2 regions of the Xanthomonas sp. F1 genome follow, and region 1 is predicted to be linked to the other one. Evidence: predicted binding sites of a transcription regulator. Region 1 holds the regulator's gene; the other holds the start of a gene.

What was found. Region 1 encodes FliA, which starts transcription of late flagellar genes. Its sites were predicted from a motif close to TAAAGTTTNNCNNNCNNNGGCCGATAA; they were not measured.
Region 2: the regulator FliA is predicted to act here: its motif matches at 5,938-5,964, upstream of GGR71_RS14505 (GGDEF domain-containing protein).

Annotation. Positions count from the first base shown of each region.
Region 1 covers NZ_JACHOK010000004.1:209,596-217,970, reverse strand. Annotated here, with positions in the region: gene flhA (flagellar biosynthesis protein FlhA) at 1-83, shown strand, start outside; gene flhF (flagellar biosynthesis protein FlhF) at 260-1,885, shown strand; gene GGR71_RS11600 (MinD/ParA family ATP-binding protein) at 1,872-2,756, shown strand; gene GGR71_RS11595 (RNA polymerase sigma factor FliA) at 2,753-3,502, shown strand; gene cheY (chemotaxis response regulator CheY) at 3,520-3,912, shown strand; gene GGR71_RS11585 (protein phosphatase CheZ) at 3,913-4,524, shown strand; gene GGR71_RS11580 (chemotaxis protein CheA) at 4,529-6,271, shown strand; gene GGR71_RS11575 (flagellar motor protein) at 6,688-7,428, shown strand; gene motD (flagellar motor protein MotD) at 7,436-8,375, shown strand, end outside.
Region 2 covers NZ_JACHOK010000006.1:156,982-165,356, forward strand. Annotated here, with positions in the region: gene GGR71_RS14485 (hypothetical protein) at 1-66, shown strand, start outside; gene GGR71_RS14490 (XAC2610-related protein) at 152-1,300, shown strand; gene GGR71_RS14495 (dihydroxyacetone kinase subunit DhaK) at 1,504-3,129, opposite strand; gene GGR71_RS14500 (DUF808 domain-containing protein) at 3,271-4,173, shown strand; gene GGR71_RS14505 (GGDEF domain-containing protein) at 4,273-5,883, opposite strand; gene GGR71_RS14510 (ParB-like protein) at 6,383-7,009, shown strand; gene GGR71_RS14515 (MgtC/SapB family protein) at 6,970-7,470, opposite strand; gene GGR71_RS14520 (carbohydrate kinase family protein) at 7,562-8,375, opposite strand, start outside.

The DNA.
Region 1 (8,375 bases):
ACAGCGTCCCCGCGCTGTCGGTCCTGTCCTACAGCGAAGTGCCGGAGGACAAGCGGCTGAAGCTGGTGGGGACGATCAGTTGATTGGCGGGGATTGGTGATTTGGGATTCGGGAGTCGCAACAGCGGGCCCGGCACGCGGAGAGAGACAGCAATGACACGAACGAACACAACCAGAGCAAGGCGACCGGATAGCAGCCATGCCATGGCGGCCTCCGCAACCAATCCCCACTCCCCAATCTCGAATCCCGGCACTCACCCATGAAGATCAAACGCTTTGTCGCCCCCGACATGCGCACCGCCTTCCGGATGGTGCGCGACGAGCACGGGCCGGATGCGGTGATCCTGTCCAACCGGCGTACCGACGAGGGCATCGAGATCGTCGCCGCCAGCAACTACGACGAGGCCCTGGTGCAGCGGGCGCTGGATTCCGTGCGCCCGGACGAGGCGCCGCGCGCCGCCGCTCCGGCGCAGGCGCCGGCCACTGCCGCCCCGCGGGCCGCACGCAGCGAAAGCGCCGCGGCCAGCCCGGCGATGGCGATGATGGCCGCGATCAGCGAGCGCCGCGGTGGTGCCGCGACCGCCCCGGCCGCCGCCACCCGGCCGCTGACCCAGCCGGCGGCGCTTGCCGCCTCGGTCATGCCCGCCGCGACGGCCCCGGCTGCCGCAGCACGCCCGGCCGCAGCGGCCAAGGCCCCGGCTCCGGCTCCGGCTCGTGCCGAGTTCAGCATTCCCGAAGACGTATTCCGCAACGCCCCGATCAGCGTGCCCATGCCCAGCCCGTTCGCAGCCGCTCCGCCTGCTCCGGCCGCCGAGACGGTGCCGGCTTGGCGCGACGACGTCGCCGCGGTGGCGCTGACACCGGTGGCGCGCCCGGCCGCGGCCGCCCCCAGCGTGGCCAAGGCCGACGTGGCGGCCGCTGCCGGAATCCCGGCGGCCGCGCCACTGGCGGCGGTGCCGCCCTTCCCCGCCCCGCAGAACGACGAACAATTGACGCAGCTGCGCGACGAACTGTCGCTGATGCGGCAGATGATCGAGCGCGAGATGAACCGCCTCACCGACGAGCGCCTGCGCGGCTCGCCGGTCCGCGCCCAGGCGCTGGAACTGATGGACGACTACGGCTTCGACAGCGGCATCACCCGCGACGTGGTCATGCAGATCCCCGCCGACCTGGAACTGCACCGCGGTCGCGGGCTGATGCTGGGCCTGCTGTCCAAGCGCCTGCCGATCGCCCCGCTGGACCCGCTCGAGGAAGGCGGCGTGATCGCCCTGATCGGCCCGACCGGTGCCGGCAAGACCACCACCATCGCCAAGCTGGCCTCGCGCTTCCTGGAGCGCCACGCCGCCCGCGACGTGGCCCTGGTCACCACCGACACGGTCCGCGTCGGCGGCCGCGAACAGCTGCACAGCTACGGCCGCCAGCTCGGCATCGCCGTGCACGAGGCCGACAGCGACGCCGCGCTGCAGCAGCTGCTGGAGCGCCTGGCCGACTACAAGCTGGTGCTGATCGACACCGCCGGCATGGGCCAGCGCGACCGCGCCCTGGCCGCCCAGCTGCACTGGCTGCGCGCCTCGCGTGTGGTCCGATCCTTGCTGGTCCTTCCCGCCAATGCCCATTTCTCCGACCTGGACGAGGTGGTGCGCCGGTTCGCCGGCGCCGACCCGCAGGGGGTCATCATGACCAAGTTGGACGAGACCGGGCGGTTCGGCAGTGCCTTGTCGGTGGTCGTGGACCACCGCCTCCCCATCACCTGGGTGACCGATGGACAGCGTGTGCCGGACGACCTGCACCGCGCCAACGCCGCCAGCCTGGTATTGCGCCTTGAAGATTTGCGGCGCGCTGCCGATAAGCCCTGTACTCCGGAGCAGACCCATGCCGTCGCGTGACTACGTCAATCTGACCAATGCCTTCCCCCTGTCGGCGACGCGTAGCGAACCGCTGGGTCCGGTGCGCACCATCGCCGTGACCGGCGGCAAGGGCGGCGTGGGCAAGACCAACATCTCGGTGAACCTGTCCATGGCGCTGGCCGACATGGGCAAGCGCACCCTGCTGCTGGACGCCGACCTCGGCCTGGCCAACGTCGACGTGCTGCTGGGGCTGACGCCCAAGTTCACCGTGGCCGACCTGGTCGCCGGGCGCTGCACCCTGGAAGAGGTGCTGATCGACATGCCCAACGGGCTGATGGTGGTGCCCGCCGCCTCCGGCCGCCGCTACATGGCCGAGCTGCCGCCGGCCCAGCACGTGGGCCTGGTCAACGTGTTCTCCGAGCTGCAGCGCGAGCTGGACGTGATGATCGTCGACACCGCCGCGGGCATCACCGACAGCGTGCTGACCTTCTGCCAGGCCGCGCAGGACGCGGTGGTGGTGGTCTGCGACGAGCCGGCCTCGATCACCGACGCCTACGCCCTGATCAAGGTCCTCTCGCGCGAGCGCGGCGTGGACCGGGTGCAGATCGTCGCCAACATGGTCCGCGACCTCAACGAAGGCCGCCTGCTGTACGACAAGCTCAGCCGGGTCTGCGAGAAGTTCCTCGGCGACGTGTCGCTGAACTACCTGGGCTGCGTGCCGCAGGACGACTGGCTGCGCCTGTCGGTGCAGCGCCAGCAGCCGGTGGTCAAGGCCTACCCGTCCAGCCCGTCGGCGCAGGCGATCTCCGAGATCGCCCGTCGCACCGCACGCTGGCAGGCGCCGACCGCCCCACGCGGCAACGTCGAGTTCTTCGTCGAACGCATCATCCAGCGCGGGGTGGCCGCATGAACGCCGCCGCCCACTACCGCGCCGTCCAGCGCAACAGCGCCAACGACTACATCGCCCAGCACTCGGACCTGGTCCGGCGCATCGCCCACCACCTGGCCGCGCGGCTGCCGGCCAGCGTCGAGATCGACGACCTGATCCAGGCCGGCATGATCGGCCTGATCGAGGCCTCGCGCAGCTACGACGCCGAACAGGGCGCCTCGTTCGAGACCTACGCCTCGATCCGCATCCGCGGCGCGATGATCGACGAGATCCGCCGTGGCGACTGGGTGCCGCGCTCGGTGCACCGCCGCGCCCGCGACGCCGCCTCGGCGATCCGCAAGATCGAACAGAGCACCGGCCGTGCCGCCGCCGCCAACGAAGTGGCCGCGGCGATGGACATGCCGCTTCCCGAATACCTGCGTTTGATGGAAGATGCCGCCCGCGGCCAGGTGCTGAGCCTGGAGTCGCGCATCGAGGACCATGGCGAGCTGGATACCATCGCCAAGGGCGGACCCAATCCGCAGCAGATGCTCGAGCGCAGCGAATTCGGCCGCGAGCTGGGCAAGGCCATCGCGCAGTTGCCCGAACGCGAGCAGTTGGTGCTGTCGCTGTACTACGAGCAGGAATTGAACCTCAAGGAAATCGGCGCGGTACTCGGGGTCAGCGAGTCGCGCGTGTGTCAGATCCATGGCCAGGCCACGGTACGGTTGCGCGGACGCCTGAAGGCGTTCCAAGTCGCCGATGCCGGCCTGGAAGACGAAGAATAGGAACCTAGGAGTCAGTGGTGAACAAGAACATGCGGATTTTGATCGTGGACGATTTCTCGACGATGCGACGCATCGTCAAGAATCTGCTCGGCGATCTGGGCTTCACCAACACCGCCGAGGCCGAAGACGGCAACAGCGCCCTGGCCGCGCTGCGCTCGGCGCCGTTCGAGTTCGTGGTCACCGACTGGAACATGCCGGGCATGACCGGCATCGATCTGCTGCGCAACATCCGCGCCGACGACAAGCTCAAGCACCTGCCGGTGCTGATGGTCACCGCCGAGGCCAAGCGCGAGCAGATCATCGAGGCCGCGCAGTGCGGCGTGAACGGCTACATCATCAAGCCGTTCACCGCGCAGACGCTGCAGGAGAAGCTGGGCAAGATCTTCGAGCGCCTGGGGGCGACCGCCTAAATGGAAGCCACCGCCGAACGTACCGCCCTGATCGAACGCCTGCAAGGCGCGCTGGACGCGCTGGAGAATGGCGACGAGGCCGGCTGGCGCCGGGAAATCGACACCCTCGCCGCCTGGCGGACGCGGCCGATGATGCAGGGCCTGAGCCGGCTCGCGCGCGATCTGGGCCAGGCGCTCGGCGAACTGCCGGTGGTACCCAGCGAGGCCGGCGAACTGGACGACGCCTGCTCGCGCCTGGACCACGTGGTGGAGATGACCGAACAGGCCAGCCACCGCACCCTGGACCTGGCCGAGGAATGCCGCACGCTGGCCAACCAGCTGGCCGCCGGCGGCCTCAGCGGCGACCAGAGCGAGATCCTCGACAAGATCCGCCACAACCTCACCGAGATGGCCCTGGCGCAGAGCTTCCAGGACCTGACCGGGCAGATCATCCGCCGCGTCGCCGGCATCGTGCGCCGCGTGCATGAGGGTTTCGGCGCACTGGGTTTGCCGCCGAAGGAAGAAAACAAGAAGGCCGACGGCGGCCTGGCCGGCCCGGCCCTGCCCGGCCTGGACCGCCACGGCGTGTCGCAGAACGACGCCGACGACCTGCTCTCGGGCCTGGGACTGTAATGCCATGAGCGCCGTACCCGACGACATCGCTGCCGACTTCATCATCGAGGCCCAGGAAATCCTGGACCGGCTCGGCGAGCAGTTGGTGTCGCTGGAGCAGGCGCCCGAGGACAGCGGCCAGCTCAACGCCGTGTTCCGCGGCTTCCATACGCTCAAGGGCGGCGCCGGCTTCCTGGCGATCAACGCCATGGTCGAGCTGTGCCACGCCGCCGAAGAAACCCTGGGCATGGCCCGCGCCGGCCAGGCCATCCTGCAGGCGCGGCACTTCGACGCCGCGCAGCAGTCGCTGGACTACCTGCAGTCGATGCTCGACGCCTTCGGCAGCGGCCAGGAGCCGCCACGCGCGCCGACGGAACTGATCGCGCAGTTCGATGCGCACGGCGACGCCGCCCCGGCGCCGGCCAAGAGCACCGCGCCGGCACCCGCCGCCGTACCGGCCACCGCCGCGGCTGCGGGGGATCTGATCAGCGACGACGAATTCGAGGCGCTGCTGGACCAGTTGCACGGCGATGCGCCGCCGACGGCCACACCGCAGGCGCTGCAGCCGGCGCCGCGCGCGCCCAGCGCCGCGCCCAAGGCCGCCGCCCCGGCCAAGGCCGCCGAACCCGAACACACCGTGCGCGTGGACACCAAGCGCCTGGACGCGATCGTCAACCTGATCGGCGAACTGGTGCTCTCGCGCAACCGCCTCAAGACCCTGCGCGTGCGCCTGCGCGACGAGGAACTGGACCGTGCGGTCAGCAGCCTGGACATCGCCACCGCGCGCCTGCAGTCGGCGGTGATGCGCACGCGCATGCAGCCGGTCGGCAAGGTGTTCTCGCGCTTCCCCAAGGTGGCGCGCGACGTCGCCCGCTCGCTCAACAAGGAAGTGGAGCTGGAGCTGATCGGCGCCGACACCGAACTGGACCGCAACCTGGTCGAGGCGCTGGCCGATCCGCTGGTGCACCTGGTGCGCAACGCGATCGACCACGGCATCGAAGCGCCGGCGCTGCGCGAAGCCACCGGCAAGCCGCGCGGCGGCCACGTGCGCCTGTCGGCGCAGCAGGAAGGCGACTACGTCAGCATCGAGGTGCAGGACGACGGCGCCGGCATCGACCCCGAGCGGCTGCGCGCCAAGGCGCGCGAGAAGGGCCTGATCGATCCCGAGGCCGCCGCCCGCCTCAGCACCGAGGAATGCCTGCACCTGGTGTTCCTGCCCGGCTTCTCGACCAAGTCGGAAGTCACCGACATCTCCGGCCGCGGCGTCGGCATGGACGTGGTGCAGTCGCGCATCCGCGAACTCAGCGGCCAGATCCAGATCCAGTCGGAACTGGGCCGCGGCAGCCGCTTCCTGATCCGCGTGCCGCTGACCCTGGCGATCCTGCCGACCCTGCTGGTGCAGGCCGGTGACACCGTCTATGCGCTGCCGCTGGCGCGCGTGGTGGAAGTGCTGCATGCGCCGCGCCGCTCGCTTGGCTGGTTCGACGGCCGCGCCGTGCTCGACCGGCAATCGCACACCCTGCCCCTGGTGGACCTGCGCCAGTGGCTCAACATCGACGCCCCGCAACTGCCGCTGCTCACCGTGGTGGTGCTGCAGGCCGGCGAATCGCGCATGGGCCTGGTCGTGGACCAGGTCCGCGGCCGCGAGGAAGTGGTGATCAAGCCGCTGCCGCGCTCCCTGCGCGGCCTGCCCGGCTACGCCGGCGCCACCCTCATCGGCGACGGCCGCCTGGCGCTGATCCTGGATGTGGATGGGCTGAAGGCTTGAGAAGCCGGGATTGGGGAATGGGGATTGGGGAATCGTAAGAGCGGGTTTCCTGGCGCCTCCTTTCCTCTGTAGGAGCGGCTTTAGCCGCGACGCGGTAAGGCTGGGATTCGGGAATCGGGATTGGGGAATCGCAAAAGCGGCTCCCCGCCGCATCGCTTCCCTTGTAGGAGCGGCTTCAGCCGCGACGCCATGAAGCCGGAATCGCTGCTTGGCGATAAAGCGCGGCGCTCGGCTCCCTGCCGACACGATCCGAACGATTGTGCAGAGGCAACGCGCCAAGGTCAGCGCGTCGCGGCTGAAGCCGCTCCTACGACACACCGACCAACCCGCCTCGCTCGCGCTCTTGCGACTCCCCAATCCCGAATCCCGAATCCCCAACCCATCAAGTCCCCCGCCCCGTTGCCGATACCTCCTGCATGGACAAGCTCAGTCTCATCGGCCTGCTGTTGGCGATTCTGTCGCTCATCGGCGGCAGCATCCTCAAGGGCGCCGGCATTTCGGCGCTGTGGTCGCCGGCTGCGTTCGTGATCGTGATCGTCGGCACCGTCGCCGCGATCCTGGTGCACACCCCGCCGTCCGTGTTCCGGCGTGCGTTCCAGATCGCCAAGTGGCTCCTGTGGCCGCCGCCGAGCGATCGCCAGGCACTGCTCAAGCAGATCGTGGAATGGAGCAACATCGCCCGCCGCCAGGGCCTGCTCGGCCTGGAGAACCAGGTGCCGCAGCAGCAGGATCCGTTCGTGCGCAAGGGCCTGCAGATGCTGGTGGACGGCGTCGAGCCGGAAGCCATCCGGCACATGCTGGAGATCGACCTGGAAGGCCAGGAACACTGCGACCTGGCTGCGGCCAAGGTGTTCGAGGGCATGGGCATCTACGCGCCGACCCTGGGCATCATCGGCGCAGTGCTGGGCCTGATCGCAGTGATGAAGAACCTGGCCGACCCGAGCAAGCTCGGCCACGGCATCGCCGCCGCGTTCACCGCCACCATCTACGGCATCGCCTCGGCCAACCTGCTGTTCCTGCCGATGGCCGCCAAGCTCAAGAGCGTGATCAAGCACAGCTGCGGCGAGCGCGAAATGATCATCGAAGGGTTGATCGCCATCGCCCAGGGCGAGAACCCGCGCAACATCGAATCGAAACTGGCCGGATTCTTGCATTGAGTTGCCAATGGCCCGCAAGCACTCCCACGACGAGCACGCCAACCACGAGGCATGGGCCATCCCCTATGCCGACCTGATGACGTTGCTGCTCGCTTTCTTCGTGGTGATGTACGCACTGTCCACGATCAACGAAGCCAAGTACCGGGTCATGGCCGACGCCATGAGCGCCGCATTCGGCGGCACCCCGAAGACCCTGCGTCCGGTGCAGGTCGGCGATCAGGCGCTGCAGGGCCAGGGCGGCGATCGCCCGACCCCGATCAAGTCCAGCCCGGCGCTGACCCTGCCCGATCCCAACCGCCTGCCCTCGGGCACCGCGCAGCGCGGCGACGACCTACGCGACGCGCAGCAACTGCGCCGCGCGCAGCGCCAGCTCGACAGCATCGCCGACCGCCTCGGCGCCGCATTGGCGCCGCTGATCCAGAAGAAGCTGATCACCGTGCGCCGCGCCGGGCTGTGGATCGAAGTGGAGATCAACAGCGACATCCTGTTCGGCTCCGGCTCGGCCGCGCTCGACCAGAGCGCGCGTGCCACCCTGGCGGAACTGGCGCAGGTGCTGGCCGGCGTGCCCAACGGGGTGCGCGTGGAGGGCTACACCGACAACACCCCGATCGCGACCTTGCAGTTCCCGTCGAACTGGGAACTGTCGGCGGCGCGCGCGGCCAGCGTGGTCCACCTGTTCGCCGACCAGGGCCTGCAGCCCTCGCGGCTGTCGATGATCGGTTACGGCCAGTTCCGCCCGCGCGCCAGCAACGACACCCCGGCCGGCCGCAACGCCAACCGCCGGGTGGTGCTGGTGATCCTGGCCGATTCCGGCGACAGCACCGATCCGACGCCGTCGGCCACCGACCGTTTGAGTGCCGGCGCCGCGCCGGCCACCCCGACACCCCCCGCCGCGGCGGCCGCCGGCAATGCTGGCAGCCCCCGTGCAGCACCTGCCATTGAAGGAG
Region 2 (8,375 bases), on a different contig from region 1:
GCCGGTGCCGGCGTCGCCACCGAGGTGCGCAGCGCCTTGCGGGCCTTCGCGCGTGCCCTGTTCTGACGCCAGAGGCGGCCAGCCGCCCCTGTTCCGGTGCCGCGGCCGCGCTTACCCTGGGCGTTCGCTATCACCTGCCCGGAGCGCCGCCATGTCCGTCCTCGTTTTGCCCGCCGTCCGCCGTGCCACTGTGCTTGTCGCGTGCGCGTTGCTGGCCATGCTGCTGTCGGCGAACGTGACCGCCGCGGCCGCGCCCCAGCGCTATGCCGGCGAGGATTTCGACGCCAAGGCCTTTGCTGCCAGCAAGCGCCGCAGCTACGAGCTGCAGGACTTTTCCGACTGCTACCGCGCGACGCTGGAGGTCGAGGACAACGACGGGGTGTTCCGGCCCGGCATCGTGCGCGTGTTCGCGCGAGGCAACGCCACGCCGCTGCTCGAAGTGGCCTCGCCAGAGTTGGTGGTGGACACCGATGCCAAGGGCACCAAGGTCAAGGCCAACGTGCATGAGTTGCCGTATGGCGAGCAGAGCGTGCTGATCTACGACGATTTCAATTTCGACGGCCTCAAGGACCTGGCGGTGATGGACGGCCAGAACAGCTGCTATCACGGCCCGTCCTACCAGGTGTATCTGGGCACGGCCGATGGTTTCGAGGCCAGTCCCGATTTCACCGAGTTGGCGCAGAGCAACTGCGGCCTGTTCCAGGTGGATGCGAAAGCCCGCGAGATCCACACCATGACCAAGGACGGCTGCTGCTGGCACCAGTACGCGACGTACTCGGTCCGCGATGGCGCGCCGCTGCTGGAGCGCGAGGTGGTCGAGGATGCGCGCAGCGAGGGGCCGGGCCTGGCCCAGGAGACGGTGTACCGCGACCGTGCCGGCAAGCGCGTGGCCGACACGCACTACCTGTGGGACGAGCAGGGCGGCACCACCGCGGGCGAGCGCAAGATCCTGCTCGAGTTCCGCCTGGCGCCGGCCGGCAAGCGCATCGTGGTGTTCGCCAATGTCGGCGACGGCGCCAGCAGCAAGCCGTTCTATGCGGCGATCGGCGCGCAGCAACAGGTGGACCTGCTGTATCCGGATGCCGAACGCGAGGCCATGGACTACGACGCGGACCGCCACGTGCTCAGCTTCGAGCGCGGCGACACCACGTACCGCATCGTCGGCAATGCGCAGGGGGTGCCTCAGCGCATGGAGGTGGTGGTGCGCGGCAAGACCCAGCCGCTGGCGCTGCAGCCCGGCTCGGCGCAAGGCTCGCTGCAGGCGGTGGCGCAGGTGCTGGAGGCTGCGTCGGCGGAGTAGGGAGCGACAGAGCGTTGTTCCCAGAACGCTGGCGATCCGACTTGCGCGCGTCGGGACTGAAAGTCCCTCCCACAGTGCACCCGGACAGCGCAGCGCAAGTTTCTGTAGGAGCGGCTTCAGCCGCGACAGCCGTTCCCGACGATGCCTGCTGCCTGGTTACCCATACCTGCCTTGCGCCGCGTTGGCCAACCCGAACGGCCGCTTCACCGCCAGGCCGCGAACGCCCGCGCCACCGCTTCGGCGCCCGGGTCGATCACGCCGCGCAGTGCGTCCTCTGGCACCGCAGCGGCACGTCCGGCGCCGGCGCGGGTGAGCTGTGCGGTGGCATCGGCGCCTGCGCGGGCGGCGCGCGCGGCGGCGTCCACGCCCGCTCCCTGCGCCAGGGCATCCAGCGCCGGCAGCAGCGCATCGAGCAGGGTGCGATCGCCGCGTTGCGCGCCGCCGTAGTGCTGCATCCGCGCCACCCCGGCCTGCAGCGCCTGCACCCAGTCGCGACCGTCCGCCAGCGCACCGGCGGCGGTGGTGAACAGGATCGACAGCAACACGCCGCTGGAGCCGCCCATGCTGTGTTCGATCGTCGCCGCCAGGCCGCGCGCCAGTGCCGCGGCGTCGCCGGTGGCCAGCGCATCGGTGTCCAGTGCCTGCTGCAGGGCGCGCGCGCCGGCGGCGAAGGTACTGCCGGCGTCGCCATCGCCGCTGCGCGCGTCCAGCGCGTCCAACTCCGCCTGCGCGGCGATCAGCGCCTGCGCCACCCGCGCCAGCGCTGCGGCGCACTGGGCATCGCGCGTGCCATCGCGGTGACTATCGTCGCGCTTCAGTGCCGGAGCGAAGGTCTGGACTGCATGCGGCACGCGCACGCCGGGCCAGCCCAGCGTCTGCACCGGCGCCTGCAGCGCGGCGAGCACGTCGGCATCGGCCGGGGCGAGGGTGATCGAGAAACCGTGCATGTCCATCGAGGTCATCAGCGCCGCCGGCACAGGCATCAACGCGACCCGCCCGACGCCGATGCGCTGCAGCGCCAGCCGCGTCAGCACGCCCAGTTCCTGCGTCGAGCAGCCGCCGAGGTCGTTGAGCATCAGCACCAGCGGCGCGTCGGCGCCCAGGCGGGCATCGGCCTGCGCCAGCAGCGGGTCCAGCACCAGCGCCAATGCCTCCTCCACCGTGCCGGGCTGCACCGGCCGCGCGCCCGGCTCGTTGTGGATGCCCAGGCCCAGTTCCGGCGCGCGGCGGCCGACCTGCTGGCCCGGCACGCTGCAACTGGACAATGCCATGCCCAGCGACAGCAGGCGGTCGGCGAAGGCCTGGCCGCGCTGCGCCAGCTCGGCCAGCGGCACGCCCTCGCGCGCCAGGTGGCCCACGTACTTGTGCACCAGCACCGTGCCGGCGAGGCCGCGCGGCTGCGCGGCGTCGGGCAGGGCGATGTCGTCGGCGACCAGTACGCTGGCCACGTCGATGCCCTCGGCGCGAGCGCGCTCGGCGGCCAGACCGAAGTTGAGCCGGTCGCCGGTGTAGTTCTTGATCACCAGCAGCACGCCGGGCGCGTCGGCGCAGGCGCGGATCGCCGCCAGCACCACCTCCACCCCGGGCGAGGCGAACAGGTCGCCGGCGATGGCGCCGCTGAGCATGCCTGGGCCGACGAAGCCGGCATGCGCCGGTTCGTGCCCGGCACCGCCGCCGGACAGCACCGCGACCTGACGCGGATCGCGTGCGGCCTGCAGCACGATGCGGGTGCCGCTGTCGGCCTCCGAGAGCAGCAGCGGTTGCAGCATGGCCGCGGCCGCGAGCACGTCGTCGACGATGGCGCGTGGGGCGGTGAGGAACTGGTCCATGGCGGATGTCCTTTGGCGGGCCGTGCGGGGTGTGGGGCACGGTAGCCGAGCCGGCGTTACGCGCGGCTGACGCCGTGCCGCTCACGCACCTGCCTGGCGGAATCGGCGAGAATCGCCGCTCATCCCGAATGGAATCCCCGCATGGCCGGCGCCAGCCTGTTCACCCTGCTCGACGACATCGCCACCCTGCTCGACGACGTGTCGCTGCTGACCAAGGTCGCGGCCAAGAAGACCGCCGGCGTGCTCGGCGACGACCTGGCGCTGAACGCGCAGCAGGTGACCGGGGTGAACGCCGACCGCGAACTGCCGGTGGTGTGGGCGGTGGCCAAGGGCTCGCTGCTCAACAAGGCGATCCTGGTGCCGGCGGCACTGGCGATCAGCGCGTGGCTGCCGTGGGCGATCACGCCGCTGATGATGATCGGCGGCGCGTTCCTGTGCTTCGAGGGTGTGGAAAAGCTGGCGCACCGCTTCCTGCACTCGAAGGAAGAGGACGCGGAGCGTCACGCGCAGCAGGTGCAGGCGCTGGCCGACCAGCAGGTGGACGTGGTGGCGCTGGAGAAGGACAAGGTCAAGGGCGCGATCCGCACCGACTTCATCCTCTCGGCGGAGATCATCGTGCTGTCGCTGGGCGTGGTCGCCGGTGTGCCGTTCGTGCAGCAGGTGGCCGTCCTGGTGGCGATCGCGCTGGCGATGACGATCGGCGTCTACGGCCTGGTCGCCGGCATCGTCAAGCTCGACGATCTGGGCCTGTACCTGAGCCGCAAGGGCGCCGCCGCCGCGACGATCGGCCGCGGCATCCTGTGGCTGGCGCCGTGGCTGATGCGCACCTTGTCGATCGCCGGCACCGCGGCGATGTTCCTGGTCGGCGGCGGCATCCTGGTGCACAGCATCGGCCCGCTGCACCACGCCATCGAAGGCATCGCCCCGAGCGGCGGCCTGGGCAGCCTGGTGCTCGCGGTGGGCAATGCGGTGGTGGGAATCGTGGCCGGCGCCTTGGTGCTGGCGGTGGTGTTGGGCGTCAAGAAGATGCGGGATCGGGATTAGGGATTGGAGATTCGGGATTGGCAACAGCGGCCAAGCGCGCCGCTCTTGCCAATCCCCAATCCCATCTCCCCAATCCCGCGCCGGCAACGCCGGCGCCAGCTACTCCGCCGAAACCACCCGATTCTTGCCGGCCTTCTTGGCTTCGTACAGCGCACGGTCGGCGCGGCGGATCAATGCGTCCTGCGCTTCGCCGGGCTGGCGCAGGGCGACGCCGGCGCTGAAGCTGACGAACACGCGCTGGTCCTCATGCACCACCGCGCGCTGCGCCAGCGCACGCTGCACCCGGGTCACCGCCGCGCTGGCCTCGAAGATCGTGCAGTCCGGCATCAGCAGCAGGAATTCCTCGCCGCCGAAGCGGGCGATGGCATCGCTGGCGCGCAAGGTGGTGCGTGCCACCTCCACTACGTGGCGCAGGGCGCTGTCGCCGCCGGGGTGGCCGTAGGTTTCGTTGAGCTGGCGGAAATCGTCCAGGTCCAGCATCGCCACGCACAGCGGTTGCGCGCTGCGCTCGGTGCGCACCAGTTCGCGCACGAACAGGTCGTCCAGGCCGCGGCGGTTGAGCGCGCCGGTGAGCTGGTCGACCCGCACCAGGCCGCTGACGTCCTGCAGTTCCTGCTCCAGGCGCAGGATGCGCTGTTCGGCCGCATCTACTTCCTGGCGCGCGGCGATCAGGTGGTCGCGCGCGCGCAGCGCCTGCTCCTGCACGTGGCCGGTGTCCTGCAGCACTTCCTGCAGCAAGCGGTTGAGGTCGGCGATGCTGCGCGCGTCGCGGATGGTCTGCGAGTAATCGGCGATGCGGTCGTGGAATTCGCCGGTGCTGGCGGCCATGCCGTCCAGGTCCGCGACGAAGCTCAGCATCAGGTCCTTCATCGCCTCCTTGGATTCGGCGATGCCCTGCTTGAGCAACCCCTGCTTGTAGATCACCTCGCGCAGGCTGCCGCGCGCCTCCTCGATCGAGTAGCGGTCCAGCGGCCCGGCGATCAGGTCGCGCACCACCGCGATCTGACCCTGCAGCCAACTGGTGTCTTCGAGCAGTTCGCCGACGTTCTCCAGCAGCAGGTCGAACAGGCTCAGCAACAGCGCCTGTTGCTCCTGGCTGTCGTTGGCGCGCAACGCGATCTGGTGGCACAGCTCGCGCACCTGCTGCGCCACCGGCTCCAGCGGTTGCCCGGGACGCCATTGGCGCAGCGCCTCGCCGCTGGCCTCGGCCTCGCCGGCCAGTTCGGGCAGGGTGTGCAGCAACGCCGCCAGCGCGCCGGCCACGGTCTGCCGCAGCAGGTCGCGCAGGCGCTCGCTGTCGCTGGGCCCGGCCAGCGGGTCTTCGACGTCGATGGTGCGGATGTACTTGTCGATCAGCTGGCGCAGCGCGCGGCCATAGCTGGGCCAATCGCCGCTGCTCGCCGCCGATTGCAAGCGCCGGCCCATGTCGCCCAGTTCGCCGTGCAGCGAGGCCATGCCGTCGGCGAAGGCACCGAGCAGGCCTTGCGGCTCGTGCGCCTGCTGGAACAGGCGGATCAGCGCGGCAGTGGCCGCGGCCGGGTCGGTCCCGCCCGCCACAGCCGTCGCCGCGTGACCGTGCGTGTGCCCATGGCCATGCCCATGCGTACGCGCCGGCAGCGTCGCGGCCGCCGCCGGCGCCGGATCGCGCCGACGTGGCGACAGCAGCTTGCGCAGTCCGCTGATCGGCGGCTCGTCGCGTTGGTCCGACATGCCAGCCGGCTCCTCCCAGTCAATGCGCCGCCCATGCTGGCGCTCAGGATCTGGATATCGGCGCCGGCGGCGCGCGCTTGAGCGGGCGGATGGCGTGCCTGTGAAGAGGACTCCATTGCGCTCGTACCCTCACCCCCAGCCTCTCCCCCGAAAAGGGGGCCGTGGTCCCGGAGGGAGAGGGGAGCAACGTGGTCCCTCGGCGCGGCCGCCTTTCCTTCTCCCTCCGGGACCATGGCCCCCTTTTCGGGGGAAGGTGCCCCGAAGGGGCGGATGAGGGTACGAGTTGCTAGGGATGTGTCTGGGGAAGAAAGCTCCGCGGCTGTCGCACCCTCACCCCCAACCCCTCTCCCGGTGGGAGAGGGGAGCAACGCGTTGCTTGCCCGAAGATCGCCGCGTGCCCGCACGCCGTGCAAGACGCGCACGACGCTGGCACTCTGGCGACCGCACCTGCCGCGGCGCCGGCAGCGCGGCGCAACCCCCACCTCCACGGAGACTGAGCATGGCCGATCCCCGCGAACCGCTGCTGCACCCCGTGCCGATCCTGTCCTTGCGCCCCACGCAGATGACCGTGGGCATGCGCGAGGTCAAGGAAAAGCGCAAGCGTTGGCGCGCGCACGCCTCCAGGCACAAGCAGGCCGAACTGCTCGGCAAGCACATGATCCCGGTGGTGCTGGGACCGGACGGCAAGTACTACGTGGTCGACCACCACCATCTGGCGCGTGCGCTGCACGACGAAGGGGTGAAGGACATCCTGGTCACGGTGATCGCCGACCTCAGCGTCGTCGACAAGGCCGCGCTGTGGAGCGTGCTGGATCATCGGCGCTGGGCCTATCCCTACGATGCCAAGGGCGAGCGCCGTCCGTTCAAGGACATGCCGACGTCGATCGCGGACCTGAAGGACGATCCCTACCGTAGCCTCGCCGGCGAGGTCCGCCGCGCCGGCGGCTACGCCAAGGACACCACGCCGTTCAGCGAGTTCCTGTGGGCCGACCTGTTCCGCCGCCGGCTGCGGCGCCGCGACATCAAGGACGACTTCGCACGCGCCATGGAGGCCGCGCTCGCGCTCGCCAAGAGTCGGGACGCGAGCTACTTGCCGGGCTGGTGCGGGCCGTCGTCCGACGACTGATCGGTGGTCGCGGCATGGTGCGGCTTGCCGCCCAGGAGCGCGTGCAGGGCGCGTTCGACGCGTCCGCCGAACAACAGGATGACGAAGGCGATGGCCAGGGACACGGCCACGATCTGCCACTGGCCGGCGCCGCACAGGATGCCGACGCAGGCGGTGAGCCAGACGCAGGCGGCGCTGGTCAGGCCATGCACCCGCACATGTTTTTGGGTGTGGTAGATGACGCCGGCGCCAAGGAAGCCGATGCCGGTCAGGATGCCCTGGATGACGCGGCTGCCGGCGTCGGTGAAGCCGCCCTTGCCGAGCGGGTCGGCCAGCAGCACCACCATCGCGGTGGCCAGGCCCACCAGGCCCAGCGTGCGGATGCCGATCGGCTTGCCGTGCAGGTCGCGGTTCAAGCCGATCGCCGCGCCGGCGAGGGCGGCGATTCCCAGGCGCACGACGATGTCGGGCAGCTCGATCAAGGCAGGTCTCCTGGTGGATGTGGCGCCGTGGGCGGCCGGCCCATCATAGGGAAGCCGGCCGCAGGCATGCCGTGCTCGCCGTGGGTCGGCTTCAGAGCGCGGCGCGCACGTCGTCCAGGCTCGGCGGGTTGGCGCCGGCGCGGGTGCAGTTGATCGCCGCGGCGGCCACGCAGAACTGCAGCAGGCGTTCCAGCGCGGCCGGCTCGCTGCCCAGCGCCGCCAGCGCGGCCGGATCGGGCAACTGCTGCAGCAACGCCGCCTGGAAGCTGTCGCCGGCGCCGACGGTATCGACGACCTGCACCACCCGGCCGGGCACGCGCGCCTCGCTGTCGCCGCGCCAGGCCACCGCGCCATCGCCGCCCAGGGTCATCACCACCAGCGACGGCCCCTGCTGCAGCCAGCTGCGGGCGACGGCGAACGGATCCTGCTGCGGATACAGCAGTTCGATGTCCTCCTGGCTGACCTTGACCACGTGCGCCAGCGCGATCCAGCGCGCGAGCCGCGCGCGCCACACCGCCATGTCCGGCTCCACCGTCGGCCGCACGTTCGGGTCCAGCGAGATCAGCCGCTGCCCGCGCTCGCGTTCGGCCAGCGCCTGGAAGGTGCTGGCGGTGGTCTCGGCGACCAGGGTGTAGGAGCCGAAATGCAGGCCGCCAACGCGCGCGTCCAGCGCCGGCAGGTCGGCCTCGGTCAGCGCGCGATCGGCACAGCCGGTGCCGTAGAAGGCGTAGTTGGGCACGCCGCCGGCGTCGAGCGCGACCATCACCAGGGTGGTGGCTTCGCGCTTGTCGATGCAGTAGTCCAGGGCCACGCCTTCGCCTTCGAGGGTGGCGCGCAGCTGGCGGCCGAGCGGATCGGTGGACAGGCCGGTGAACAGCGCCGACGGCGCGCCCAGGCGGGCCAGG